4 regions of the Mesobacillus sp. AQ2 genome follow, and region 4 is predicted to be linked to each of the others. Evidence: riboswitches for the same ligand, from Rfam matches in the RefSeq annotation. Region 4 holds a riboswitch; each other region holds the start of a gene.
The links. Region 4 has a riboswitch for S-adenosylmethionine ahead of QNH36_RS20185 (methionine ABC transporter ATP-binding protein). Riboswitches for the same ligand answer to the same signal wherever they lie in the genome.
Positions count from the first base shown of each region.

Region 1: linked by a shared signal. The riboswitch ahead of QNH36_RS12370 (methionine biosynthesis PLP-dependent protein) and the one ahead of QNH36_RS20185 (methionine ABC transporter ATP-binding protein) in region 4 are both predicted to bind S-adenosylmethionine.
Region 2: linked by a shared signal. The riboswitch ahead of QNH36_RS05615 (sugar ABC transporter substrate-binding protein) and the one ahead of QNH36_RS20185 (methionine ABC transporter ATP-binding protein) in region 4 are both predicted to bind S-adenosylmethionine.
Region 3: linked by a shared signal. The riboswitch ahead of QNH36_RS10505 (LLM class flavin-dependent oxidoreductase) and the one ahead of QNH36_RS20185 (methionine ABC transporter ATP-binding protein) in region 4 are both predicted to bind S-adenosylmethionine.

Region 1 is NZ_CP126080.1:2,462,150-2,467,012, forward strand. Features, by position in the region: gene QNH36_RS12360 (bifunctional homocysteine S-methyltransferase/methylenetetrahydrofolate reductase) at 1-800, opposite strand, end outside; gene metC (cystathionine beta-lyase) at 797-1,981, opposite strand; gene QNH36_RS12370 (methionine biosynthesis PLP-dependent protein) at 1,978-3,093, opposite strand; SAM riboswitch class I at 3,249-3,358, opposite strand; gene QNH36_RS12375 (M4 family metallopeptidase) at 3,755-4,863, opposite strand, start outside.
Region 2 is NZ_CP126080.1:1,131,022-1,135,884, forward strand. Features, by position in the region: gene QNH36_RS05610 (dynamin family protein) at 1-2,685, shown strand, start outside; SAM riboswitch class I at 2,842-2,946, shown strand; gene QNH36_RS05615 (sugar ABC transporter substrate-binding protein) at 3,049-4,149, shown strand; gene QNH36_RS05620 (sugar ABC transporter ATP-binding protein) at 4,381-4,863, shown strand, end outside.
Region 3 is NZ_CP126080.1:2,104,991-2,109,853, reverse strand. Features, by position in the region: gene QNH36_RS10515 (pentapeptide repeat-containing protein) at 1-211, opposite strand, end outside; gene QNH36_RS10510 (ATP-grasp domain-containing protein) at 314-1,273, opposite strand; gene QNH36_RS10505 (LLM class flavin-dependent oxidoreductase) at 1,304-2,353, opposite strand; SAM riboswitch class I at 2,496-2,600, opposite strand; gene QNH36_RS10500 (LL-diaminopimelate aminotransferase) at 2,683-3,864, opposite strand; gene QNH36_RS10495 (YjiH family protein) at 4,024-4,863, opposite strand, start outside.
Region 4 is NZ_CP126080.1:4,007,828-4,012,690, reverse strand. Features, by position in the region: gene QNH36_RS20195 (chromate transporter) at 123-698, shown strand; gene QNH36_RS20190 (chromate transporter) at 695-1,225, shown strand; SAM riboswitch class I at 1,369-1,473, shown strand; gene QNH36_RS20185 (methionine ABC transporter ATP-binding protein) at 1,548-2,561, shown strand; gene QNH36_RS20180 (methionine ABC transporter permease) at 2,551-3,216, shown strand; gene QNH36_RS20175 (MetQ/NlpA family ABC transporter substrate-binding protein) at 3,237-4,064, shown strand; gene QNH36_RS20170 (DUF445 domain-containing protein) at 4,244-4,863, shown strand, end outside.

The sequences.
Region 1 (4,863 bases), 1.5 Mb from region 4:
CAACAGCCGCCAATTAACCTGACGCCCTGATCACGGAAGCTGCGGGCGGATTTCCTGAAATATTCTGGGTCTCCCTCATAATGGAATTTTCCATCTGTGTAAGCTGGCAAACCAGCATTTGGATACGCAGATAAGAACGCTTTTGCCGGAAGCTCAATTTGTTCAAGGCTTGAAATCATATGGTGGGGACCTAATCTGCAATTAAGCCCGACAATATCGGCACCTAGCTCCTCCAGTCTATCGAAAACTTCCTGAAGAGGGGTCTGGTCTTGCATGATGCCAATTTCCTGGAGAGACACCTGGGCAATGATCGGCAAATCTGTTTCCTTTCTGGCAATTTCAAGTACTGTCTCGATTTCTTCCATATCGTAAAAAGTTTCAAGCAACAGTCCGTCCACGCCTTCAAGAAGCAGGCAATAGAGCTGCTCCCTGAAGCTTCTCCTGATCTCTTCGATGGGGATGGCCGAGGGCCTGATTCCGCGATTGCCTCCCATCGTGCCAAGGACATATGCTTCGCTTCCAGCAGCCTGACGCGCGAGCCGGACGGCAGCGCTGTTGATTTCCTTCACCTGGTCTTCAAGTCCATATCTTTCGAGTTTTATATAATTGGCAGCATAAGTATTTGTCTGGATCAGGTCGGCTCCAGCGTTCATATAGGCTTTATGGATTTTTACAATCGCTTCTGGCTGAGAGAGATTCAACTCTTCGAAACAGGTACCTGCTCCGTAGGAATGGAGTAGGGTACCGATTGCACCATCCGCTATCAAAATTTCATTTTCCATACGTTTCAGGAAACTCATGATAATCCCTCCCTATATGCAGCTGCCGTTTCTAATCCGTACAAAGCCTGTTGGAAATCAGAAATCAAGTCATCAGCGTTTTCAAGCCCCACTGAAAGCCTGAGAAGACCATCACCTATTCCTCTTAGCTTGCGTTCCTCCGGCGGCATCGCTGCGTGTGACATTTTTGCAGGATAAGAGAGGATAGACTCTACAGCCCCAAGGCTGACTGCAAAAACCGGTAACTTAACGGAATCAATAAATCCAGGAAGGAGGCCTTCATTTCCAAACTCAAATGAAAGGACAGCTCCTGGACCACCCGCCTGCTGGGATTGAAGATCCGACTGTGAATGACTTGCCAGTCCAGGATAAAATACATTTTTGATCAAAGGCTGGCCTTTTAGAAATTGTGCAATCTTTCTAGCACTGTCCTGGGATTGGTTCATTCTTACAGATAATGTCTTAATTCCTCTCATCACCAGCCAGGCATCCTGGACTCCGAGGACCGCGCCGAAGGAGTTCTGAAGTGAATATAGCCTGTTTGCCAATTGCTCATCCTTTACAACAGCCAGGCCAGCAACGGTATCACTGTGGCCGGACAGAAACTTTGTGGCGCTATGAAGCACGATATCGGCTCCTAAATCCAATGGCCGCTGCAGGTAGGGAGTCATGAAGGTATTGTCCACAAAAGTATATGCTCCGTGCTTTTTGGCAATTGAGCTAAGTGCACGAATATCCGTTATTTTTAACAACGGGTTGGAAGGTGTTTCTGCATACAGCAATGCAGTGTTAGGGCGGACAGCCTGTTCCACGGCATCCAGGTCTGTCATGTCCACAAACGTATGTTCAATTCCAAAACGATTCAGAACCTGTGTTACCATTCTGTATGTACCACCATAAACATCCTCGGTGATGACCACATGATCTCCCTGCGAAAGCAGCATAAATGCAGTTGAAATCGCAGCCATTCCTGATGAAAAGGCAAATCCTCTTACACCGCCCTCCAATTCAGCGATTATATCCTCGAGTGCTTCCCTGGTAGGGTTGAGGCTGCGGCTGTAATCATATTTTCCAAAGTGATCAATCGAAGGCTGATGGTAGGTAGAAGCATGCTGGATTGGAACACTCACTCCGCCAGTTGCAGGATCCACCTTATATCTATTATGCAGCAGCTGGGTTTCGAAGGTATATGGTTGGCTCATTTAACTTTAGCCTCCTCATATGCCTTTTTAAAAGCCGCTTCCAGATCATCAATTAAATCTTCGTGATTCTCAATTCCAACAGAGAATCGCAGGAGCCTATCACAAACACCTGTTTTTTCACGGACTTCTGCAGGTATATCCGCATGTGTCTGAGTAGCCGGGTAGGTAATGAAACTTTCAACGCCTCCAAGACTCTCAGCAAAAGTGATTGTGGATAGATTTTTCAAAAATGGATTGACGATGGCAGGAGACTGTACTCGGAATGAAATCATTCCGCCTCTGCCTGGATAAAGGACATCCTTTACAGAATCATGATTCTCCAAGAATTCAACCAGTGCTCTGGCATTCCGCTCATGCCGCTCCATCCTTAATGACAATGTCTTCATGCCGCGCAGAAGTAGCCAGGAATCGAAAGGGCTCAACACCGCTCCGCCCCCATTATGATGCAGGGAGAGGGAATCACAAATTTTTTCACCCCTCGCAACAATCAAACCTGCAAGCACATCATTATGGCCGCCAAGATATTTCGTGGCACTGTGGATCACAATATCTGCGCCTGAAGTCAAAGGCTTTTGGAGAAGGGGAGTGTAGAAGGTATTATCCACGATCAGCAGTATCCCGTTCTCTTTGGCAATCTCCGCAATGGCCTGGATATCAGCCAGTTCCATCAACGGATTTGTCGGCGTTTCCACAAACAGCGCCTTCGTATTTTGGTTGATGGCTTGTTTGATTTCATTTAAATTCGACATGTCCGCATACGTACTATGTAATCCCCACTTTTTGAACCCCTGCTCAAGTAGTCTGTAAGTACCTCCGTACAAATCTTTTGAGACAATCCATTCATCTCCAGACTGGAATAACGTAAGAATCGTCCAAATTGCCGCCATTCCCGAGCTGCAGGCATATCCTCGGTCACCTTCTTCAAGATCGGCAATCGCCTTTTCCAAAATTTCGCGAGTCGGGTTGCCGGTGCGAACATAATCATAACCGCTGGACTGGCCGATCCCTTCGTGACGGTACGCTGTTGTTAAATAAATAGGAGGATTGACTGCACCAGTTGCAGATTCACTTCGATTGCCAAGCTGTGCTAACTTCGTATCAATTTTCACCAATATACTCACTCCTTAATTTTTCGGCAGGAGGCAGGAGGCAATGTTTGTTTTAAATCCTCGCATTTAAACTAGTAAACTACCAGCGTAATTGCGAAAATAAAAATTAAAAACAAAAAAGCCTTCTAAAGAAGAAGACTTTTAAAATATCAGCCAACTTCTTATCTGCCAAGTTTTTAAAAACTTGCTGGAATTAGCACCTTTTCAACAATGTTGAAGGTTGCTGAAGCTTCATAGGGCCAGGACCCTCAGCTTCTCTCGATAAGATTAAATAAAATTGAATTATTAAATTTCTCTAAATATTAACGCTGTTATAGAAGATTGTCAATCATTTATTTAAAGCGGTGAAGTAATTGGGGGAAAATCACGGCGGTATGATGACCATCAAAAGCGTTTATCGATTATGACTTGTATCACAAAAAGGATTTTGTCTTAATTGGAGGATTATGAGGGATAACAGGGAGGATTGGTAACCTAAAATTCAGCAATTCTATAAAAATGAGCACCACAAGTGGTTATGGGTGACCAAAAGTTCAGGATATCTTTAAAAGAGGGCACCAATGCGGCTTTGACCTCAATCGGAAAGTAACTGCATTTCAAAAGAGATACATAACAAAGACTGGCTCTCTTAAAACAAGAGCCAGTCTGACTGAATATCAAGCTATTAATTTATTCCTACTGCTTCAAAAGCTTTATTGACTGCATCGACCTCTGGAGAAGTTGACCCATAAAGGTCTTTAGCAGCTTGTACAGCTCCTGCACGTGCCTGGCTGAAGTTTGTTGAAGATGTGTAATAAACTGTGTTTGCACGATAGAAGATTGCACCCATTTTTTCAGTACCGACTCCTGAAACCGTCACACCGTAATGTGTGCCGCCCTGGCTAAGAAGGTAGGCTGCTTTGTTGATAATTCCGCTGTTTGTGTGGACTCCGCCATTATCAGAAGTTCCAGTATAACGCTTGGAATAGTGATCAGGGTCGCCGTATTTAGTTGGGTCGCTCATTGAGCGCAGCGCGTCACCAGCCGTGTTAGGTGTGTAGATGTCCTCGCCGATTTCGAAATCAGGATTTCTGTTGTCATGGAATTCAGCGAGTGTGCCGAAGATATCGGAAATCGCTTCGTTCAGTGCGCCTGATTCGTACTGGTAAACCAGATCAGAACTGAAATCTGTCACAGCGTGAGTCAATTCATGCGCCACAACATCAAGACCTCCGGAAAGAGGGATGAAGGTTGTGCCATCACCGTCCCCGTAAACCATTTGCTGTCCGTTCCAGAAAGCATTGTTGTAACTTCTGCCATAGTGAACTGTGGATTTCAGTGCTGCTCCTTTGTTGTCATACGAATTCCGGCCAAACTTGTTTTTATAGTAATCATATGTCAGACCTGCATAATAGTGAGCATCCACTGCTGCACGATCATATGATGCATTCAAATTATTGTCCGCATCGGCCCAAAGGGTACCAGGAGTTAGTTGACGGTTTTTAGCATCGTATGTGAAAACGCCGTTTCCACGAGTATTGTCCTGCAGGTAATAAGAACCATTTGAAAGTAGAGTGTTCAATGATTTCTGGTCACCCAGTACTCCGACACCAGATCCAACGGTATTTGTACCAGTTAAAGATGGATTGGTTTTGCCGGCAGTATGAATCGCATTGTACTTATTGATAATTTCGCCTGTTACTGCATTGATAAAGTACTGGTAATTGCCTGGTTCCGGACTGAGGAAGTTCAATGTTACATGATAGGCATACACAGCCTGATCCTCTGCAGGAT
Region 2 (4,863 bases), 1.9 Mb from region 4:
AACAGGACACACCCAGTCCAGGTACTTGGAGAGCTTTACCTTGCCGAGCAGAAGAATGATATGCCTGACTTGGCAAACATCCGTTTTGCGCAGGGGGAGGTCTATTTTCACCATAAAGACTATGAAGCGGCTATTTTTAAATGGGAAAACATCACGAATGAGCTGGAGCCCTGGGCAAAAAAGAATATGGGGGATGCGTTCCTGGAGCTTGGCCTGCTGACATCGGCGGAAGAGCTGTTCCTTTCGATTGAGACAGAAAGCGATGTACTGAAAATCGAGAGCGGCCTGCAGCTATTATCACTTTACATCGAGCAGGGAAAGCTCGATCAAGCAGTTGCTGTCATCAAAAAAGCTGTAGCACTTGATCCGGATTATCCAGGTGTGACCGAAATCGCCCGTTCGTTTTTCGAGGAGCAAAATGACTGGGGAAATGCGGTCGAGCTTGCTGTCAATGAGGGAATCCGGACTGGTTCGGCAAAATGGTTTGATATCTTGACCCAGTATGTTGAACAGGGACGCACCGCCCAGTTCGCCCCTAATTATTTTAACGAGGCATTATCCGTGTTATTCCAGGTGGACAGAAGCCGGTTTGAACAGCTCGCTGTATCCTTATGGCAAAGCTACCGGAACGAGAGCACCTACATGGCATGGTTAAGGGAATTCAATCAATTATTCAGCGGGATGGACGGAAACAGGAGAGATGGCTGGACAGAGCTTTCAGCGGTCTATCAGGAAAGCTATTTCGAATTGATTAATGGAGACATGCTGATCAAGGAAATATCGCCGCTGATCCCGGAATTGCTGACCAACTGGCTGAAAATAACAAGCCCGGTGAACAGCCTTGTCGCAGCGTCATCCATCATTGCCTGGAATGAGGTATTTCCAGGATCGATTACGGCTTCGGCGATACATGATGCAGAGACATTAGTCCTGAACTCGAATGAGTACCATGATGGCTATAAGGATAGCATGATGTTGTTCGAGTCGATCATCAAATGGGCAGAAGAGCACGGGATTGAGGTTGGCAACAAGATTAAGTGGATGGTCCAGGAGTTACACGAGTCCAATGTCCATAATATGCTGGTCGCCGGCGTGTCAGGCAATGGAAAGTCTTCCTTCGTCAACACGGTCGTGGGCGAAAAATTGCTTACTGCTCCGACTGCAGCGGTCATCCGTTTCATGGATCAGGAAAACCCGGCAGCCCATGAAATAACTGATACGGAAATAAGACAGATCACGGATATTGAGGACTTCAAGGAGGCAGCAGGTGTCAGCCGCAAGAATCATAAGAATGAAACCATCATTGATTTCAAGGCAGACTTCCCATTCCTGCGCGATCATGACCTGGCGTTGATTGATACTCCGGGTGTCAACCGCAATAACTATGATAGGCATCCGCTCTATAATTACTTGAGATTTGCCGATAGTCTGCTGTTCGTTCTTAATGCGAGTGATCCTTTTACGGAAAGAGAAAGGGAGATACTCGGGAAAATATCAGAGTTTTTCCCGGATCTGAACATTCACTTCCTGTTGAATAAGATTGATGTGATATACGGACAGCAGGAAGCAGCGGAAGTTTTTGACCAGGCATGGGCAGAGGTCAGCCAATACTATCCGGATGCAAAAATGTTCGCCTTCTCATCCAATTACGATAATGCCCAGCAGCTGAAGGATTTCTCCAATTTTATTAAAACAACTAGAAACGCAGTCGATCTTGACCAGGAACGCACTGCTAAACTGCAGTTCTTTGTCAGACGAGCAATCACGTATTTGCTCGATAAGCGGGTTGAACTCGAAAATAACCATATGGAGTCCATCAGCTGGAATGAGGAAATGGTCAGCAAGCTGAATGGTGCCATCAATCAGTTAGGCGATATTGAAGAGGAAAAGTCCCGCTCCATCCAGAAGTCATTCCGTAAAATCAAGGATGAGACGCGTGCGGAAATCATCGAGAAGGTTCCAGAATTACTGCGCAGCTGCTCTGACTTGGTGACGGAGGATAGTGATTTTGGTAAAATCCATTCGGAAATGGATCAGGAAATGAACAAGCGAATCGAAGAATATCTGGAAAAAACGGTATTGCCAAAATTCCATTCCGATTTGAATGACTGGATCCAATTTTCGAAAGATGAGTTTGACCAGAGCCAGAATTATCTGGACGAAATGGCAGAGGGCTTTAATTCGATGTACGGAGAAGAAAGGATCAGTCTTGACTGTGATTTCAGGGTACTTGATGACTGGCGCCGTGATGCGGACCGGATGACGAATGGGGTTCACTATGAAAAGGTCAACATCATGAACCGTTCGACCCCTCAAGCCTTTTTCCTGAAAAGCGCCGGAAAGCTGCTTGGCGTCCTGCCGCAAAACAATACGATGCTTTATAACAGGTATAAATCCTATCTGGAGACAGAGGATTATTATGAAATTGGCGTAACCATCGCCAAGAAATTCCTGCAGCAATTCGAGATCTTCGAGAAATCGATTGAACGCGATGTGAACTTGTTCTTCAAACAGCCTTTCATCGTTCTAGAAGAATCTGTAGAAGAAGCTAAGAACGAAATCGAACACGGTAAAAATGAATTGGAAAAATTGAGAGTCAACCCGGAATTGTACCGCGATCCATTGACGCTTTATGAAGTGAAACTTCGTCAGTCTGAATGGATGACCGCAGCGGGCAGAGGTTGATTTTGAAAAGAAGATTCCCGGATTTGGGGGTCTTCTTTTTTTTTGAGACGCTTTTCTAAGAATATAAATTTAATTTTCATAATAGTATTGACAATATGATTACAGGAGTTTAAAGTAAAGTTTATCAATTTGCCAGATTAATTTAATAACGAAATTCTCTTATCAAGAGTGGCAGAGGGACTGGCCCTATGACGCCCGGCAACCGTTCCATCAGGAATTGGTGCTAAATCCTGCAAAACGATATGTTTTGGAAGATAAGAGAGGAATCTGACCTTTTCATCATTTTGCGTTCGAAACCTCTCTTTTCTGGAGAGGTTTTTTTATTTGGGTTAGCTGAGCAGACACATTAAGGGGGAAATGCAGATGAAAAGAGTTGGATTTAAAAAGGTGTTTTTAACGGCGGTTGCCTCAGCATTGCTGCTGACGGGCTGCGGCGGAGGAGAAACGAAGACGGTAAGCGGTCCTGTTGAGGGAGTTCCGGAGCGCTTTGCAAAAGGTGAGGAAGTCAAAATCAAAGTCATCCGCAAGATTGGCGGAGATGATCATACTGCACAGTTTTTAGCCGGAGCGAAGGCTGAAGGCGAGGCGCTTGGCTTCAAGGTGGACGTCTTTACTGCTAATGGAGATACAGCAAAATTCCATGACGCCATCAACCAGGGGCTGCAGCAGGACTATGACGGATTCATCATCTCACATGGTGATGACGCAGCAACTGTAGATGATGTAAAAAAATTGACGGATAAGGGCAAAAGTGTCGTGACGTTCGATTCGAATCCTGACCTTGCCAAGGTTGAAGGTGTAACACTTACTTCCCAGGATGACGAAGCACTGGCAACCCAGGCACTCGACCAGCTTGTGAAGGACCAAAATGGTGAAGCGAATATCGTTTACCTCTGGGTCGATGGCTTCCCGCCAATGGTCAGAAGAAATAAAGTTTATCAGGAAACGCTGAAGGCAAACCCTGGAATCAAAGAGGTTGAGAGATTTGGAGTTGCCGCAGCCGATACAAGTGTACAAACGCAGAATGCAGTGGCAGCGATGCTGAACAAACATCCAAAAGGAGAAATTGATGCGATCTTCGCGACATGGGATGCATTTGCGATTGGCGCAGCTCGTGCCATTAAGGAAGCAGGGCGCGATGAAATCAAGATTTACGGAATTGATGTTTCCAATGCTGACCTTCAGGAAATCCAGGCAGAAGGCAGCCCATGGAAATACACAGCAGCCGTTGATCCGAAGCTGATTGGTGAAGTGAATATGAGATTGCTGGCGAAAAAGCTGGCTGGCGAAGAAACACCTGCAGCTTATGACCTTGAAGCCTCACTGATATCACAGGAAGAGCTTCAGCAGTCAAAAAATCCAGTTAACATGGCCAACCTCGCAGAAATCATCGACGAATGGGGCAAATCGGATGCATTTTTAGAAGATTGGATGAAAAAATTGAAGGATCACTATAAGAAATAACCATTGAAAGGGTTGTCTGATAAGTTTTATAACGACTTTTTTAGCGACTTTTTCGATTATATAGCGAGTTTTCCAATTATATAGCGACTTTTTCGATTATATAGCGAGATTCTAATTTTTATAGCGAACTAGAAATTCTGTGCGATTTTTTCCAGTTAAGAGAAACAAGACAGACACTCTCAAACAAAAGAGAGTGTCTGCTTTGCAGAATGGAAGGGAGGGGGAACACGGATGATACTTGAAATGAAAAACATCAGTATTGAGTTTCCCGGCGTAAGGGCGCTGAACGGTGTGGATTTCAATACGGAAACTGGCAGGATCCACGCATTGATCGGCGCGAACGGCGCAGGCAAGTCTACATTGATGAAGGTGCTTTCCGGCGCGCATGATCATTACACGGGAGAAATCCAGTTTGATGGCGAGTATGCGGAAATTAGGAAGCCAGCACATGCGCAAAAGCTCGGAATCCAGACAGTCTACCAGGAGGTCGATACAGCCATCATCCCGTCGCTTACAGTGGGCGAGAATATCATGCTCAATCAAACGGTTCAGAATTTGGACAACAGGCACTGGATGAATTGGAAGCAGTTGTTTCAGCAGGCAGAAGACATTCTTAAAGGCATGAACCTTAAGCTGCCTGTTAAAAAGCTTGCCGGGGAACTGACGCTCGCGGAAAAACAGCTTGTTTTGATTGCTCGCGCGATTTCAAGCAAT
Region 3 (4,863 bases), 1.9 Mb from region 4:
ATTCGTATACGGTACATCCTTTGTAACCTTTATCCCTAAGTTTTTCATGAATTCCACAGCGGAAATCCGCCTGCAAATTCCTGCAAGGAGACCCGCTTTCTTTATCAACAGGAAAATCCGCGGATTTCGCATATGGCAGAGCCACACAGCATAACCCAAAGCAGCTTTCACAATCAGCTCTAAGATTATTTTTAATCAATTGGCTAGTCATTTCTCTCATTGTCTCCATTACCAGAAGTTGTTAAATTTAGATTAACATAAATTCATCATCCCTTAAATAAAAAAAGAGCAGAGATTTTCCCTGCTTAGAGGTTTAACGGGTCTTTGCGACTGCTCCATATTCCGCAACCAGTTGTGATTCTAGAAACTTTGCAAGCTCTAACATTCCGTATTTACCTGCTCTTGCTTCTGCGTCTGAATTGTAATTCGTATTTGTATTAATATCGTAAGTAAAAATTTCACCAGTCTCATTTCTGATAAATTCAATTCCGGCTACTTGAATATTATTTGATTCTAATACTCTCTTATATTTTTCAATAACGGGATCTTTAAAGCCTTCAATCACTTGGAATTTCGGCTTTTCCTCTACTTCTTCCCCTACAGGGCAGAACAGGTCGCCGATCTGGCAGGCATCTGCCGGGCATAATTCAAATCCTTCTGATGTATCAACTTTTACTGCGTAAACAAATTCTCCGCCGACAAACTCACAGCGAGTGATATAACTTTCAGGAGACTGGATATATTCCTGAATCAGTGTTATTCCATCAACAGGTTCCTCAAACGACGGGCCCTCCACATATGCCTTAAGTGCTTCAATAGATTGAAACAACTGCACGCCAAGCCCTTTTCCAGCTCGATTGTGCTTCGTGATAAAGGCTCTTCCCTCAAATGGTTTTGCCGCTTCCAGCAGCTGCTGCTTTCCAACGGTGGCGATAGTACGCGGAGTCGTTACCCCATGCTTGTTCAGCTCAAGGTATTGCTTCACTTTGCTGACTTCCAGTTCAAGTGCCCTTGATCCGTTGTACACCTTCCGGCCATGTGCCTCCAGCCAGGCTAAAACCTGAGCGGAATATTCAGGTGCGAACCGATGTCCTCTTGTATGGGAAGAAGCACTCATTCTGCTGTAAAAGATCCCCTCTGGAGGCTCCTTTGACAAATCAAGCAGCCCTTCATCCAGATGCCACTCTTCAAAAGGTATTCCCAGCTCCTCCAGGCGTTTTGTTAAATGGACAGTCCATTCACTGTTTTCATGGATGATATAAACTTCGCTCATGATCTTCATCTCCTTAAGTTTATTTATCTATCAAACTGTCAGCTGCTTTCTTTTTACCTCCACAAGCGGCATGACCTGTTTCGCGAATCTCTCCATCTCTTCCAGTTGTGGCGAGAATTGCAGCAGGAGCAATCCCAAACCTGCTTCTTCATACTGTAAAATCCGCTCGGCAATTTGGTCAGGTGTACCTACCAAATTAGGGCGCAATCCTCGGTTTGACACCGAATAATCCTGAAGCTGGATTTGCTGCTCCAGCTGTGATTTGCTGGTGAAGTCCTTGAACCCGGCATAGGCACTGGATTCTTTTACAGAAGTAATTCGTTCCAACTCCGCGAATGCTTCAGCCTCGGTGTCCCGGCAAATAACGTAAGCGGCCATGCCGAACTCTGACAGTTCAGGATTTGATGTAGCGGCCCTTAGATTTTTCATCTCTGCAATTTTCTGTTCAATCTCTTCAACCGTTCCGCCATGCATGACATATGCATCGCAGTTCTCGACAATGGTTTGCTTTCCCTTCAGACTTTCTCCGCCGGCATATAAGATCGGATTTGGACGCTGAACTGGTTTAGGAAACAGCTTCGTATCCTTTAGTTGATAGTACTTGCCTTCATATGAAAAGTTCTGTTCACTCCAAAGCCCTTTCAGTACATCAATGAATTCGTGCGTCCGGTCATACCGCTCATCATGCTCGGTAAAAATATCGCCGTACTGGCGTGCTTCTTCCTCCCACCACGCTGAAACGACATTCAGAGTAAAGCGGCCATTGCTGATCTGGTCAATGTTCGCTGCCATTTTTGCCGTAACTGCCGGGTTATGGAATCCCGGCCTCACCGCCGACATGATTTCGATTTTTTCGGTTACTGATGCCAGAGCAGCAGCGGTTGTCCACGCTTCAAGTGAGTCATGCTCAGGACCTTTTATATCATTCAAATAAAGTTCGGCAATTAATGTAGTGGAATATCCCCATTTTTCTGCTGACTGGATCACTTTCTTTGCATAATCAAAAGTTGCTGGCATTTGTTCATTCTCAACATTTCTTAACCATCCGCCAAAAATCGGCAGCCAAAATCCATACTTCATACTTCTCTCTCCTCTGCCCAATCACAATCTCTACTTTACCAACCTGTTAAGTCGGTATTTAAACCAAAAACTTGGAGACCAATTAATAGCCTCCTAAAACAAAAAGCTCCCTTCAAAAAGAAGAGAGCCATTTTATACTCCCTTCTCATCTTTCAGACAAATTGTCTGCAGGAATTGGCACAGTATTCATTGAGAACCTGTTGCCGAGGTTTCGCAGGGCCTATCCCTCCACCTCTCTTGATAAGAAGACATTCTTATTAAGTTTTAATTCATTAAAGTGATAATATTCTAAATTTGTTTAAATGTCAATTCGTTTCTCGAAATAAGTTTTAACTTCCTACCGGAAACCCCAGCAAAAACTTATTCACACGCTGTGCAGCTTCTTCCAGTCTTTCTGGAGGCTGTACCATAGCTATTCTGACATAGCCTTCTCCCTGCTGCCCAAAGGCGTCACCCGGAACCACAACAATCCCTTCCTCTTCAATCAACTTGAAGGCAAACTCGCGAGACTTCCATCCATCAGGGATTTTAGCCCAGACAAACATCGTTGCCGGAGAATTGGCTACCTGCCATCCGCTGTTCCTGAAACCGGATACTAAAGCATCCCGTCGTGCCTCATACAGTTTTAGCTGATCGCCAAGAAACGAATAGTCAGAAGTCAAAGCAGCGATTGCTGCCTTTTGGATAGGATAGAATACTCCATAATCAATATGTGACTTGAAGGATGCCAGAAGATTGATGACCTGCGAATTGCCTGCGACGTATCCAATACGGCAGCCAGCCATATTGAAGGTCTTTGAAAGCGAATTGAACTCAATGCCAACTTCCTTAGCCCCTGGTACCGAAAGGAAACTAATCTGAGGATTTCCGTCATAAATCAATTCAGAATATGCAAAATCATGGACAACTAGAATATTATGTACCCCTGCAAATTCAACTACCTCTTCAAAGAAGACTCTGTCAGCAAGTGCAGTGACAGGATTTCCCGGATAGCTCAATATCATCATTTTTGTTTTCTGTAATACTTCCTCTGGAATCTCATTTAACTGAGGAAGAAATTTATTTTCCTCCAACAGCGGCATAGGATAAATTTCCCCTCCAGCAATCGTAACGCTAGCTTCGTAGATTGGATACCCTGGATCTGGGACCAGTACATAATCACCCGGGTCAACTATGGCAGTCGCCAAATGCGCAAGTCCATCCTGTGAACCCATCAACTGCAATACTTCTGTTTTTTCATCAAGCTCGACAGAATACCGCTGGCTGTAAAAATATTTTACTGCTTCATTAAACTCGGCGATGCCCTTTAATGTGTATCCATATTTACCGGGATCCATTGAATATTTCGCCAGTGTTTCCATCACAAATGCCGGCGGCTGGAAATCCGGGCTGCCAATGCTTAAGTCAATGACATCCTTGCCATTCAACAATGCCATCTGCTTCCTGTCTACTACTTCCTGAAAAATGCTCGAAGTCATTTTTCTGATCTTTTCTGATCCGTAAATATTCATGGACATTCCCCTTTACTGTTCAATGATTCATGTTGTTCTCATGGAAGTTGATTCCTCTGAATTTTTTAAATATAAAATCGATTATAGCAGTTTCACTTTATCAGTTCTATAAAAAAATAAAAAATGAGCTGCTTTGCAGCTCATAGAATAAGTTCCTTATTAGAATAAAAGGTGTGCGATCGGCGCTACAATGATAAGTGTAAGGATTGTTCTCTGAATCCAAATGACCACCAATTTTCTCAGGCTGATTGGAATTTCTGTAGACATTATGCTTGGAATCAGTGCTGAGAAAAAGACTATGGCTGAAACTGAAACTACGCCGATGACAAACTTTGTTACCATTGGCGCCTCTGTTACAAGCATGGCAGGCAGGAACATTTCGGCGATTTCAATAGCAGATGCCTTGGCTGCCAGCATGGGTTCAGGAATCTGGAGTATCAATGTGAATGGGTAGAAAATATAGCCAATCAAATCGAATACAGGAGTAAACTCTGCTAAAACAAGACCCAACAGACCTACAGATAGAATGGACGGCAAAATCCCCATTGTCATGATCATTCCATCGCGCAAGTTATCCAGTATATTTTTCCCCAGGGAGGGTGCTTTGTTCGCTGCGAGCATAGCTTCTCCCCATGCTGTTTTGAGACGGTTCTCCGTCACTGGTTCCTCTGGAACACCTTTTCCCTCATAGTATTCGTCACTCATCGTCCTTAATGGACGCAACCTGACTGTGATGGCGGTTACAATAAATGTAACGAAAAGTGTCGTCCAGAAATACGTATTCCATACTTCCATTAATCCCAGCGTTTTTGCGACTACAATCATGAACGTGGCAGATACGGTAGAAAAGCCGGTCGCAATAATGGTTGCTTCTTTGATCGTATACTTGCCTTCCTTGAACACCCGGTTAGTAATGAGCAGTCCGATTGAATAGCTTCCAACAAAGGATGCAACTGCATCAATCGCAGCTCTTCCAGGAGTCTTCCAGACTGGCCGCAT
Region 4 (4,863 bases):
CGGTGATATGATCCCTTTAATTTACATGCAGTTTCCAATATATGAGTCTATAATAAAATAAAAGAAATAAGAATTATAGAAAGAGACTGCATAGGGCTAAAAACAGAAGAGAAGGTGAAGTGTTGAAACAAAAAGATTTATTCCTGGCATTTTTCCGCGTGGGAATCCTTGGCTATGGCGGCGGGCCGTCATCGATTCCGCTCGTACATAAGGAAGTGGTAGATAAGTATAAATGGATGGACTCTGATGAGTTCGGTGATATTCTGGCTTTGGGAAATGCGCTCCCCGGTCCGATCGCGACGAAAATGGCAGGGTATATCGGCTATCGTGTGGGCGGGATCCTGGGCATGGTCAATGCCCTGGCCGCAACGATGATTCCGACGATTATCCTGATGATTATCCTGCTTACGACTCTGAACTCATACAAGGATCAGCCGTGGGTAAAAGGAATGGCAGATGCTGTTGTACCGGTTGTTGCCGTCATGCTCGCTGTCCTGACATGGGACTTCATTAAGAAATCGGGTAAATCGAAGCTTGGCTGGGCCAGGACAGCTATTGCGCTGATTGCCAGCCTGGTGCTCCTCCAGATCTTGAATATACATCCGGCAATCTTGATTTTCATTTTGCTGCTTGGCGCTTTAATAAAAAAAGACTCTTCTCCAATTGAAAAGAAACAAATGGGAGGGGAGCAGAAATGATTTATTTCCAAATATTTTTGGCCTTTTTCATTCCTGGTATTTTAGGCTATGGCGGAGGGCCGGCCTCGATCCCGTTGATTGAAAATGAAGTCGTCGACCGATATGACTGGATGACGGTCAATGAATTCAGTGAAGTCCTGGCGATGGGCAATGCACTCCCGGGGCCGATTGCGACGAAGATGGCCGGGTATATCGGCTATTCAGAAGGCGGAATCCTCGGCGCCATTGTCGGTGTGTTTGCAGCCGTGGCACCATCGCTGATTCTGATGATCGGTCTGCTAGGACTGTTGATGAAATTCAAGGATTCTCCTCGTGTCAAAAGGCTGACAATCGTTGTCCGGCCAGTCATTGCGGTGCTCCTGGGAGTCATGACCTATGATTTCTTTTTTTCCTCCTATGAAGGTGTCGGTTTGACACAGACCATCCTGATTGGCGGCATCAGCTTCGTCCTGATGGAAAAACTGAAGGTACACCCGGCGTATGTCATAGCCGGTGCCCTCGTCTATGGTGCCCTTGTTTTAGCGTAAACAAGGGTTTTTCTTTTTGAAAATAAATTCTCTTACAGCCCCAATGATGTAAGCGATTACAACCTGAAAAAGACTAAAAAACTCTGTTGACAAATATTTCAGAGAGTTTTAATATTTCAATTATCAAAATGAATTTAATAAGTTACTTATCAAGAGAGACTGAGGGATTAGGCCCGATGACGTCCGGCAACCTCCTTTATGGAAAGGTGCCACTTCCTACAGAATGGTTTCATTCTGAAAGATAAGTCGTATAGATATTTACGATGCCTCTTTCTTTGAATGAAAGAGGCTTTTTTTATTGAGTGAAAATGGGGGTGCAAAAATGATTGAAGTGAAGAATCTGGTCAAGGTATATGACACGAAAAAGGGATCGGTGACAGGCGTTGACGATGTTTCGTTAAAAGTAGAAAAGGGCGAAATTTACGGGATTGTCGGATACAGCGGCGCAGGCAAAAGTTCTTTGCTTAGATGCCTGAACCTCCTTGAGAAGCCGACATCGGGAGAGGTTTTTATTGAGGGTGTGGAGCTAACCTCTTTAGGCAAGGGCGATTTAAGGAAATCCCGGTTGAAAATCGGGATGATTTTTCAGCATTTCCATCTTGTAAGTGCAAAGACAGTCAGCGAAAATATCACTTTTGCGCTAAAAGCTGCCGGCACTCCGAAAACAGAGATAAATGAGAGAGTGCTAGAGCTTTTACATATGGTGGGCCTTTCCGACAAGAAAGACGTCTATCCTGCACAGCTGTCCGGCGGCCAGAAACAGCGTGTTGGCATAGCCAGGGCGCTGGCGAATAATCCATCCGTCCTGCTCTGCGATGAAGCAACCTCTGCTCTTGACCCAAGCACGACCCGCTCTATTTTATCTTTACTAAAAAAGATTAATAGAGAGTTAGGAATCACAATCGTGCTTATAACGCATGAAATGGAAGTGGTCAAGACGATTTGTGACCGAATGGCTGTGATGCAAGATGGAAAAATCATTGAAGAGGGAAATGTCTACGATGTTTTTGCCAATCCACAGGAGCCGCTGACAAAGGATTTCGTCAACTCCATCCTACAATTCGAATTGCCGGAAAGACTGATGAAGGAGCGGGAAGGCAAATTGATCAAGATTTATTTCCAGGGCGAGATTGCCGAGCAGGGGGTCATCTCGGATGTATTCCAGAAATTCAAGGTGAGGGGAAACATCCTTCACGGCAAAATCGAGTATATTCAGGAAATCCCACTAGGGATTTTCATTATGGAAGTTTCGGGCGAGACACTTGAAATCGACCGGGCCATTGAATACATCGCAGCAAGGACAAGAAATCTGGAGGTGATTGAAGATGCTGCTTGATAACCTGATCGCACTGCTGCCGGAACTGAATAAAGCATTCTTTGAAACAATTTATATGGTCGGCATCTCCATCCTTGTCTCGATCATTGTTGGGCTGCCGACAGGTGTTCTTCTTTTTGTCACCGATAAAGGCCTGTTCCTGGAGAACCAGCTTTTTAAAACTATTGCTGGTTTTATCGTCAATATGATCCGCTCGGTTCCGTTCATCATCCTGTTGATCGCACTGCTGCCGCTGGCGAATTTAATCGCCGGCACGACAATCGGGCCGACTGCGGCATCTGTTTCATTATCTGTCGCGGCGATTCCGTTCTTTGCGAGAATCGTAGAGCAAAGCTTGCGCGAAATTGATAAAGGGGTCATCGAGGCAGCGGTGGCCACCGGAGCGACTCCGTGGATGATCATCAAGGATGTCCTCATTCCAGAGGCAAAGCCTGGAATCGTCCAGGGTATCACCATCACGATCATCAGCCTTGTAGCATACTCGGCAATGGCCGGGATCGTTGGCGGCGGCGGAGTCGGTGACCTGGCAATCCGCTTCGGTTATTACCGGTACGACAATACCATCATGATTACGACGGTTATTATCCTGATATGCCTTGTCCAGCTGATTCAGTTTGGCGGCGACAGGATTGCTAAATTAGTAGACAAAAGATAAAAATTGGGGGTTATTTTAAAATGAAGAAATTATTATTCTCTTTACTGTTACTTCTATCAATCAGCTTGTTGGCTGCATGCGGCAGTGACTCAGCCTCAGGCGGCGATGCGAAGGCTGACAAAAAGCAGGTAACATTCGGAGCGACATCCGGACCGTACAGTGATATGGTCACAAAAGGCATCAAGCCTCTGCTTGAGAAAAAAGGCTATGAAGTGAAAGTGGTCGAATTCAGCGATTACATCCAGCCTAATCTGGCTTTGTCAAAAGGAGACCTTGATGCCAACCTGTTCCAGCACAAGGTGTACATGGAGAATTTTGCAAAAGAACACGATCTTGAACTGTCTGAAGTAATTGTTGTACCAACAGCGCCAATGGGGATCTACTCCAAGAAGTTCAATTCACTGGATGAAGTCGCAGAGGGTTCAGACATCGCGATTCCAAACGATCCAACAAATGCTGCGCGTGCCTTCCTGATCCTTGAGGATGCCGGCCTGATTACACTCGATCCTAATGCTGATCCGCTGACTGTTTCTGAAAAAGATGTAAAAGATAATGTCAAGAACCTGCAGTTCAAGCCAATCGAAGCAGCTCAGCTTCCAAGGGCTGTTGAGAGCGTCGACCTGTCAGCGGTACCCGGCAACTTTGCCCTCGCAGCAAAAATGGATCTGTTGACTGCGCTTCAGCTTGAAAACATGCCGGACCAGTATCGCAACCGTGTCGTCATTAACACAAAGGACCAGGATGCCCAATTTGCAGAGGACATCAAGGAAGTCGTCGAGTCTGATGAGTTTGAAAAAATCATCGATAATGATTTCAAAGGTTTTGGAAAGCCAGAATGGATGAAGTAAGAGTATGATGTAAGGAAGTCCCAGCAGCCGATGCTCCTGGGACTTTTCCTTTTTTATAGCTTTCTCCCCTATAAATTGGGTAAAATATTGAAGAGACTTTTTTTCCGAAATTCACATTGGGGGCTCCAGAACTAGAAACATTACACAAATTTCAATCAAACAGTAACAGAGGGAGATATATGGAAAAACGAAATAATAGATCTAGACATTTAGCGGCTATTTCGCTGGCGATTATGGGAGCGGGGTTCCTTGCGATGATTCCTTTCCAGGACTCGCTGATCGGGAAACTGCTGATGGGCGGCTTTGAAGCCGGTCTGGTCGGCGGACTCGCTGACTGGTTTGCTGTGACGGCGTTGTTCAGGCATCCGCTCGGCATTCCGATTCCGCATACGGCACTTTTGCCGAAAAATCGTGATAAAGTAACACGCGCATTAATCAATATGCTTGAGAATGACTGGCTCACAAAAGAAAGCATCATGGAAAAGTTCAAGCAGATTCATATTTTGGATAAAATTTTTGAAACAGTTGAGAAGGAGCTTCACTCTGAATCTGTTAAAAACAGCCTCCAGGCATTCAGCCTGGATGTGGCTAGGAAAGTGGACGTTGAAAGATTTGCGCCAACAATCGAAAAAGAAATCAAAGGCTTCCTGCTCTCAGCTGATTCTTCCGAGTTTTTGCAAAAGGCCTCAAGCCATATCCTGGCGAAGGAATATGATTCAGCTGCATTTGACTATGTCCTGCAAGAGACAGAAAAATGGGCATCACAGGCTGAAGCGAAAATGGTCCTTGGCAAGCTTGG